Regions from separate parts of the Acinetobacter sp. ANC_7512 genome, predicted to be linked through region 1. Evidence: predicted binding sites of a transcription regulator. Region 1 holds the regulator's gene; the other holds the start of a gene.

Region 1 (4,817 bases):
TAATGGGTGAAGCGTTGGGTCATCTTATTTGAGTATATCTTTTGAATAAGAAAAGCGCCTAAGGCGCTTTTTTTTATTCGTGCATTTTATACAAGCGTTCTTTGGGAAACACGGCAATAAATGTAGAGCCTTCGTTTTCTTTCGACTCGATTTCAATATGTGCGCCATGTTGCATAAGTACGTGCTTAACGATGGCAAGGCCTAAACCAGTACCACCTGTTTGACGACTGCGTGCACTATCCACACGATAAAAACGCTCAGTTAAACGCGGTAAGTGTTTTGGATCAATTCCAATACCAGTATCCTGAACAGAAAAATAGCCACGTTCTCCATCATCATGCCAGCCGATGGTGATGGTGCCACCTTTCGGGGTGTACTTTATGGCATTGGTAATTAAGTTGCTAAATGCACTCGCCAATTCCATATCTGAACCAATTAAGTCACAGTGGCTGTCTATATCAAGGTTAAGTGTATGACCATAATCAATATTGTAAGCTTGCGCATCATCAAACAGATGGTTCATTAAACTTGGCATTTCGATAATTTGATTTTTCGCAATTTGTTTTTCATTTTCTAAACGAGACAAAAGCAAAAGATCATTGACCAATGCATTCATGCGTTTAGTTTGCGATTGCATTTGTTCAAAGGCACGTTTCCAACGCGGATTGATATCTTCTTGATCTGTGAATGTTTCGATATACCCACTTAACACTGTGAGTGGTGTTCTTAATTCATGTGAAATATTGTCAACAAAATCTGAACGCATTTGCTCGAGATTTTTCATACGCGTAATGTCGTGCGCAACTAAGAGGCGACTTTCATTGCCAAAGCGAGTCAGTTTGATTTGCGCGTACTTATTATCATGGTTCACCAATTTAATTTTTACACCATCTGGTGCTTGATGGGTATTATGAAAATATTCAATAAAATCTGGCTGGCGAATAATCGTGAGCAGGTTGCGGCCACGATCAACAGCTTGAATGCCAAATAACTTTTCCGCAGCAGGATTCCACCATTCGATTTGATGGGAATCATCCGTAAGAATAATCGCTTCTGATAAAGCCACGAGAGAAGATTGAGTTCGATCGATCAGTCCAACCATTTCAGACTGAACAATACGTTCTTGGCGTTGAGCCCGATATACATTGAACAGTAATGCCCCCCAGATTCCATTTAAATTTGGTGGTACATCGTAAGGACGATTCGAAATCCAATCATTGACTAAATATAATGAGCGTAATTGGATACCAAAAAATATGAGACAGGCAATGCCTAAGCATATCCAAAGATAGCCAATCCCTAACCCGATACAGCCCGCAATAATCAGTAGAAATACCAGTAAACGTAAGTCTTGCTTGGCAAAAGTCCATAAACTGCTATATAGAAACTTTTGATGTTCACGTGCCAATTCTGGGACGGGGTAGGGTTCGTACATAAAATCTAAATTAACCTAAAGCAACATCAGCTCGTGTTGAAAAACGATAGCCAGTACCACGCACAGTTTGAACATAACGGTCTGCACCATAAGGTTCGAGCACCTTACGTAAGCGACGGATATGGACGTCGATGGTTCTGTCTTCAATATACACATTTCCACCCCATACCTGATCAAGTAATTGAGCACGGGTATAGGCACGTTCTGGATGAGTCATAAAGAATGCCAATAGACGATATTCTGTTGGCCCCATATCAAGAATATTTTGATTATAGCTGACACGTTGGCTTACTGGGTCAAGAATTAAGCCATTTGCATCAATGGTTTTTTCACCATTTAACGCATTTGCACGTCTTAACACCGCTTTAATACGGGATACCAACTCACGTGTTGAAAATGGTTTTGTCATATAGTCATCTGCTCCAGCATCAAGACCTTGAACTTTATGGTCTTCTTCGCCACGCGCAGTCAACATAATGACTGGAATTTCTGAAAGTGTTTCATCACGCTTAAGGCGACGACACAAATCTACGCCACTCACGCCACCCGGTAACATCCAGTCGAGTAGGATAAGCGCTGGACGTTGATCAACAATCATTTGATGTGCTTGTTTCGCATCTTCTGCTTCCAAGCATTGAAAGCCTGCCATATCTAAAGAAGTATGGATCATTTCCCGAATTGGGAGCTCGTCGTCGACAATTAAAATGTAGTCATCTTTCACAACGCAATATCCTATGATGAACGGTGAACCGTTTTATATTTATGACAGGCTTATTACAAAGATTAATTATGACAGTATCATTGCAAGATGGAAATCGAAGTTAAATATAGCAATGTTTTGTGACAATTAGGCTGATATTTTGTCTCATTGATATTTATTAATCTGAAATTAAATCAATATCTTAAATTTACTTACGATTTGTCACAATTTCTTCATCTTAATTTGATGCTACTTTTTCATTAGATCATTCAATAGGGCGAGAAAAACGGTTTTACATGCCTGAACGACCTCAGCACGTGGAAGTTTAAAACCACCTACTACCCAGCGAACAGCAACTTGAGTGACATAGCCATTTAGACCAGTTGCAATCAAGGAGATCTCTTTTTCAGTGAGATGGGTATGTGGCATCATTAATGTGACAAAGGCATGAATCATTCGGTCGAAACGGCCCATTGTTTCTTGAATGGTTGCATGATTATGAAGTTCTTGGACGAGCATTGCATCAATATAAATAATCCGAGCGGTACGCGGATCATCTTCTAAAAAACTAAAGAACGCATTTAGACCTGCATCAATCATGTTTAGAGGCTCAGGAGAGGCTTTCATAATAGCTTGCATTAATGTTTGTTGAAGCTTCTCAATCAGTTCTAAAAAGATCGTTTGGAATAAGTTTTCACTTTTCTTAAAAGATTCATAAAAGTAACGTTCAGTTAATTTCGCTTGTGTGCAAATATCTTTAACGGTTACTGAGAAAAAACCATGAGTTCCATATGCTTCAATACCCGCTTCAATAAGTTTCTCACGGCGTGCTTGTTTGCGTTCAGTTAAGGACATCCCTTTAAATTGACGCTCTTTTGCGGGAGGCTTTTCAATCGCTTGCTCGTGTTCTGATGGAGTGAGGTTCTCTGGGTTCATAGCAATTCGAGTCTTTTTATAAAAGTGTTATGCTGCGGTCAGTATAGAGTACTGATCAGCTAAAGATACTAAATTGGCCTATAGTAACAATAAAAATGGTCGATAGTTACATTGACAATAATAATTGTCAAAATTATAGTGAACATGAATGACCCAGATCAACGCTGTGGTGCATAAAAATCAAAAAAAGGATTCACAATGAAAAATTTTAAAAACAAAGTGGCTGCAATCACAGGTGCAGGTTCTGGTATTGGTCAACAACTTGCAGTGTTACTGGCTAAGCAAGGTTGTCATTTGTCTTTAAGTGACGTAAATGAAAAGGGCTTAGCAGAAACAGTTGAACTGACGAAGAATGCAAATGTACGAGTCACAACCAAGAAAGTAGATGTTGCGAATCGTGACGAAGTTAAAGCATGGGCGGCTGAAACTGTACAGAATCATGGTTCAGTGAACATGATTTTCAACAATGCTGGGGTGGCATTGGGTTCGACCGTTGAAGGCGCAACATACGAAGAGTTGGAATGGATTGTTAATATTAACTTTTGGGGTGTCGTGTACGGCACTAAAGAATTTTTACCGTATATTAAAAAAACAGGTGATGGACACATTATCAACATTTCAAGTTTATTCGGTTTAACTGCGCAACCCACTCAGTCTGCTTATAATGCAACTAAATTTGCTGTACGTGGTTTCACTGAATCTCTTCGTCAAGAGCTAGATATTGAAAATGTGGGTGTGAGCGCGCTGTGCGTACATCCAGGTGGCATTCGTACCAATATTGCGAAAGCTGCAAAAATGAATGACAGTTTAAAATCTTTGGGCATGAATCCACAGAAATCTGCACAGACATTTGATAAGTTATTACGTTGTCCACCTGAAGAAGCAGCGCGTCAAATTCTAGAAGCAGTACAAAAAGATCGCCGTCGTTTACTGATTGGCAACGATGCGAAAGTGATTGATTTGATGCAACGTGTGATGCCAACGGGCTATCAAAAAGTGACTGCATTTGCGACTAAAATGAGTAAACGTTTCGATTCTAAATAATCGTAAAAAAACCCGCGTCATGCGGGTTTTTTATTTTCCTGATTTCTAATTTAAATCAGTACTTGGACAGTTTTCTTTTTCCAAACAAATTGATAATACAAACCTTGCATCACACATAAGCAAACGAAAGCCAAAGCATAGGCGTACCAGATTCCCGCCAGCCCCCACCATGCGCTAAATAGATAAGCTGCTGGGAGTTCTATACAAAGTATGGCCACTATATTGATGATCATTGGCATAGTGACAGTGCCACTTGCACGCATAATTGAGGCGAAAATAGCACTCGCGCCAAAAAATAAAATTGACCACAGCACAATAAACAATAATTGTTGCCCGAGTATCACAACTTTATCATCTGTAATAAATAATGCCATGAGATATTTTGAGAACAAATAAGCCAAGATTACGAGCCCGCCTGTAAAGACAAAATTCATGCCCAGTGCTGTTTTAGTTACACGTGATAAAGAATCCGCTTTACCTGCACCAATCGCTTGAGCCCCAAAAATAGAAGCGGCAATTGCGATAGACAGAGCAGGGAATTGGATATAGTTCAAAACCTGATTGACTGCGCCATAAGCAGCTGTTGCTTCTGAACCATAGCGATTGACCAAGCCGACAATGACTAAACCTGCCACAGAAGTCGTGACCATTTGAATGCCAGTAGGAACGCCAAGCCTGAGAATAATTTTGCTTAGTTCAGGA
Region 2 (4,817 bases), on a different contig from region 1:
TTCATCAATCGCAGTTTGTAAGATTTTCTCACAAGGTACCATCACGCCAAGGTCAACGATGTCATAACCGTTACAGCCAAGTACCACACCCACGATGTTTTTACCGATGTCGTGTACGTCGCCTTTAACAGTAGCAAGCAAGATTTTACCTTTGGCTTCACCTTGGGTTTTTTCTGCTTCAATAAATGGGTTCAACCAAGCCACGGCTTGTTTCATCACACGTGCAGATTTCACCACCTGAGGTAGGAACATTTTGCCGGCACCGAACAAGTCGCCAACCACGTTCATCCCTGCCATGAGTGGACCTTCGATCACATCAAGTGGACGAGCTGATTTTAAACGTGCTTCTTCGGTATCTTCATCAATATAAGTCGTAATACCTTTTACAAGCGCGTATTCAAGACGTTTTTCAACAGGTTCATTACGCCATTCAAGGTTTTCTTCAGCTTTTTGCGCGCCTGCTTGACCACGGTATTTTTCAGCCACTGCAAGGAGTTTTTCTGTTGCTTCTTGACCGCTTGCACCTTGGTTGCGGTTTAACACCACATCTTCAACCGCTTCTTTTAATTCGGCATCAATGTCATCATAAATCGCAAGCTGACCTGCGTTGACGATCCCCATGGTTAAACCTTGTTGAATGCCGTGATATAAGAACACCGCATGGATCGCTTCACGAACAGGTTCGTTACCACGGAATGAGAACGATACGTTTGAGATCCCGCCTGACACCATCGCGTTTGGAAGGTTTTGTTTAATCCAACCGGTTGCTTCAATGAAGTCCACACCGTAGTTGTTGTGTTCTTCAATACCTGTTGCGACCGCAAACACGTTCGGGTCAAAAATAATATCTTCAGATGGGAAACCCACTTCGTTGACTAAGACATCATAAGAGCGCTTACAGATTTCTTTTTTACGTTCAGCAGTATCCGCCTGACCGTTTTCATCAAACGCCATGACAATCACTGCCGCACCGTATTGACGGCATAGGCGAGCACGTTCTACAAACTCGTCATAACCTTCTTTTAAGGAAATTGAGTTTACAACCGCTTTACCTTGGACGCATTTCAAACCTGCTTCAATGATCTCCCATTTAGAAGAATCCAGCATGATTGGCACACGTGAAATATCAGGCTCAGACGCGATCAGATTCAGGAAATGCACCATCGCTTCTTGCGAATCGAGCATACCTTCATCCATGTTGATGTCGATGATTTGCGCACCGGCTTCAACTTGTTGACGTGCCACATCTAAAGCTTCAGTGAAGTTACCTTCTTTAATCAGGCGTAAGAATTTTTTAGAACCTGTCACGTTGGTACGTTCACCGACGTTCACAAACAATGAATCTTTGGTGATGTTGAATGGCTCTAAACCACTTAAACGACATGCAGGTTCAATTTCAGGGATTTGACGCGGTGCAATACCTTCAACCGCTTGCGCAATCGCACGAATATGATCCGGCGTCGTACCACAACAACCACCCGTAATGTTAATTAAGCCACTTTCAGCAAATTCTTTAATAAATGCTGCAGTTTCTTCAGGAGTTTCATCATAACCACCGAAGGCATTTGGTAAGCCTGCGTTTGGATGCGCTGAAACAAAAGTATCCGCAACGTCAGACACGGTTTTGACGTGTGGACGCATCGCATCTGCACCCAGTGCACAGTTAAAGCCAATCGATAAAGGCTCTGCATGGCGCATTGAGTTCCAGAATGCTTCTGCGGTTTGACCTGTGAGTGTACGGCCAGATGCATCGGTAATGGTGCCCGAAATCATAATTGGCAGTTCGTAACCAATTTCTTTAAACACTTCTTTCACTGCAAAGATCGCAGCTTTGGCATTTAGGGTATCGAAGACCGTTTCAATCAAGATGATATCTGCACCACCTTCAATCAATGCCTTAGTCGCTTCAATGTAGTTAACTTTTAACTCATCAAAGGTGATGTTACGGAATGCCGGATCATTTACATTTGGTGAAATTGAAGTGGTACGTGACGTTGGTCCTAATACGCCCGCGACAAAACGTGGCTTTTCAGGTGTTGAGTATTTTTTACATGCTTCTTTGGCAATTCGAGCTGCTTCACGGTTAATCTCAGGAACCAAATCTTCCATATGGTAGTCAGACATTGAAACACGTGTTCCATTGAACGAGTTAGTTTCAATAATATCTGCACCAGCTTCAAGATAAGCTTCATGAATGCCTTGAATAATCTGTGGCTGAGTTAGAACCAATAAGTCGTTATTACCCTTAAGGTCGTAGGCCCAATCCTCAAAACGTTCACCACGGTAATCAGCTTCTTCCAATTTGTGGCGTTGGATCATGGTACCCATTGCACCATCAATAATCAGGATACGTTTGGCAAGAAGCGCTTTTAAGGTGGCGAGGGTAGACATCAAATGACTCTCACAAAAATCTGCACAAATAATGGTGCAATATTTTAGCAGAGTTACGTCCACTTTTCTGATAAATAAAAATTTATGAACCTATTCCCAAAAAATTAAGGATGAATTTCATCCATCGACTACGATGATCAACCTATCAAAACTGTAACTGTCTATATTTCATCATGTTGTCATAATCTAATGTAATAATAACTGCCGTTGTAACAAATGTGACAGTGATGTCATCTTTATTTCATCTATTTAATTACCGATTGAAATAAAGATTAAAGACGAGGGTTTTGTATTAACTATCTGATTATTATTGTTAAATTTTGAATATTGGTTGCTTTTAAAGTTTAATTTTCTTAAATAAGTGTCGTTTGGATGACTTATATGACAGCTCTTTGTCATATAATTGTAATAATTAAATTGAACAATAGAGGGGATATTTATCCTCTTTCTCTGCTTGCATGAATTCTAATCAAACTCCAGTTTCAGATTCAGCACAATCGTCAACGCCTATGCAGTCGACGAATGTTCACGTGCCAACGCCGAAATTCTTTATGCCAGTGTTCCTTACACTGATTGTTTCAACCTTGATTTACATTGGTTTTCAGTTGGCTGCTGATTTATCTCATGTGCCTGCTTTAAATCTTTATGCTGTGATCATGTTGGCCACGGCATTGTTTATCGCATTGGGTTTCGAGTTCGTTAACGGTTTCCATGACACGGCCAATGCTGTGGCAACGGTCATTTATACCAACGCTTTATCTGCACCTGTCGCTGTAATGTGGGCAGGCTTCTGTAACTTCCTTGGCGTAATGGTCGCAAGTGGTGCAGTTGCCTACGGTATTATCGCGCTATTGCCTGTTGAATTGATTATGAACGTCGGTTCAGGTGCTGGTTTTGCCATGGTCTTTGCCATGTTGATTGCCGCAATCGTATGGAACTTAGGAACTTGGTTCCTCGGTATCCCTGCTTCTAGCTCTCATACACTGATCGGTTCGATTTTAGGTGTGGGCATCATGAACTACATCTTAAACGCAGGTAATGGTGCGTCAGGTGTAGACATGGAACAGGTGATGAAAGTGGGTAAAGCACTTTTATTCTCACCATTAATCGGTTTTGCATTTGCGGCTGTATTGTTCTTATTGGTTAAAAAAATCTTTAAGAAACAAGTGGAATTATTCCAACCACCAGAAGGGAATAAACCGCCGCCGCCACTTATTCGTGCCATTTTGATTTTCACGTGTACCGGTGTAAGTTTTGCACACGGCTCAAATGATGGTCAAAAAGGTATGGGTCTGATTATGTTGATTCTGATCGGGATCGTGCCATTGGCATACTCTTTAAACAAGAGTCTAGATCAACAACATATCCAAACGTTTGGTCAGTTATCTGCTCAAACTGCTGATTTGATTTATCCAAATCACCAAGATATTCCAGATGAAAAAGCGCGTGAAATTATCACGTCATATATCCAAACCAAAGAAATCACGCCTGAAGTTGTGCCAGCTTTGGCAAGTTTAACGGATCATTTAGGTGAAAAAGTAGGAAGCTACACATCCATTAAAGATGTTCCTGAAGATCAAGTGGCTGAATTCCGTAATGATATGTACCTCAGCACGACTGCATTCAAGCGTTTAGATAAAGCAGAAGCTTTACCTGCCATGACTGAAGCGCAAGAAAAAACAGTGGACAACTACCGTGATAACTTAGATTCATTCCTTCAATACATTCCAACATGGGTGAAAGTTGCGACTGCATTGGCATTAGGTCTAGGGACGATGGTAGGCTGGAAACGTATTGTTGTTACCGTTGGTGAGCGTATTGGTAAACAACACATGACTTATGGTCAGGGGATGTCTGCAGAGTTAGTTGCAATGTCAACGATTGCTGCTGCTGATGGCTTTGGTATGCCAGTGTCAACAACACATGTTTTAAACTCTGCTGTAGCAGGTACGATGGTTGCGAATAAGTCGGGCTTAAACTTCCAAATGGTTCGCACAATTTTATCAGCGTGGATTTTCACACTGCCAGCAACAATCTGTTTATCAGGTGGTTTATTCTGGTTGTTCCTTCAGTTCACCTGATTGAATTCAATACTTAAAGACTAAAAAAGCGCTGAACAATCAGCGCTTTTTTTATGATCAATTGTTTATGACGCTTATTTTTGGAATTTAGACCAAAGTTTTTTCAAGGGGAGTTTTTCCTCAGCAAAACCATATAATGCGGCAAATGGTAGGGCGGTGCGTGCGAGATATGCTACACGCCATAATCCACCATGATTAGCACCATGCATGATTAAGTCTAATGGATGATTGAGGGCGATGTCAGGATTGGCAACCGACTGTGGGTTTCTCAAATCATGAATCCACAACGCAGCCATAATCGCATTGGTCGTCGCCGGTTCAAATGCTTCAACATCAAACAAATTG

The links. The regulator PhoB, encoded in region 1, activates phosphate uptake and scavenging genes when phosphate is short. The targets are predictions, from matches to a motif close to TGTCATNAANCTGTCATAA.
Region 2: AC1M9H_RS05225 (inorganic phosphate transporter) is a predicted target of PhoB. The motif match lies at 2,558-2,576, and genes of this name have one in related genera.

What each region holds. Positions count from the first base shown of each region.
Region 1 covers NZ_JBWYIX010000002.1:170,410-175,226, reverse strand. Annotated here, with positions in the region: gene asd (archaetidylserine decarboxylase) at 1-32, shown strand, start outside; gene phoR (phosphate regulon sensor histidine kinase PhoR) at 74-1,435, opposite strand; gene phoB (phosphate regulon transcriptional regulator PhoB) at 1,446-2,156, opposite strand; gene AC1M9H_RS03430 (TetR/AcrR family transcriptional regulator) at 2,385-3,071, opposite strand; gene AC1M9H_RS03425 (SDR family NAD(P)-dependent oxidoreductase) at 3,270-4,115, shown strand; gene AC1M9H_RS03420 (MATE family efflux transporter) at 4,166-4,817, opposite strand, start outside.
Region 2 covers NZ_JBWYIX010000004.1:34,114-38,930, forward strand. Annotated here, with positions in the region: gene metH (methionine synthase) at 1-2,391, opposite strand, end outside; gene AC1M9H_RS05225 (inorganic phosphate transporter) at 2,850-4,472, shown strand; gene AC1M9H_RS05230 (hypothetical protein) at 4,547-4,817, opposite strand, start outside.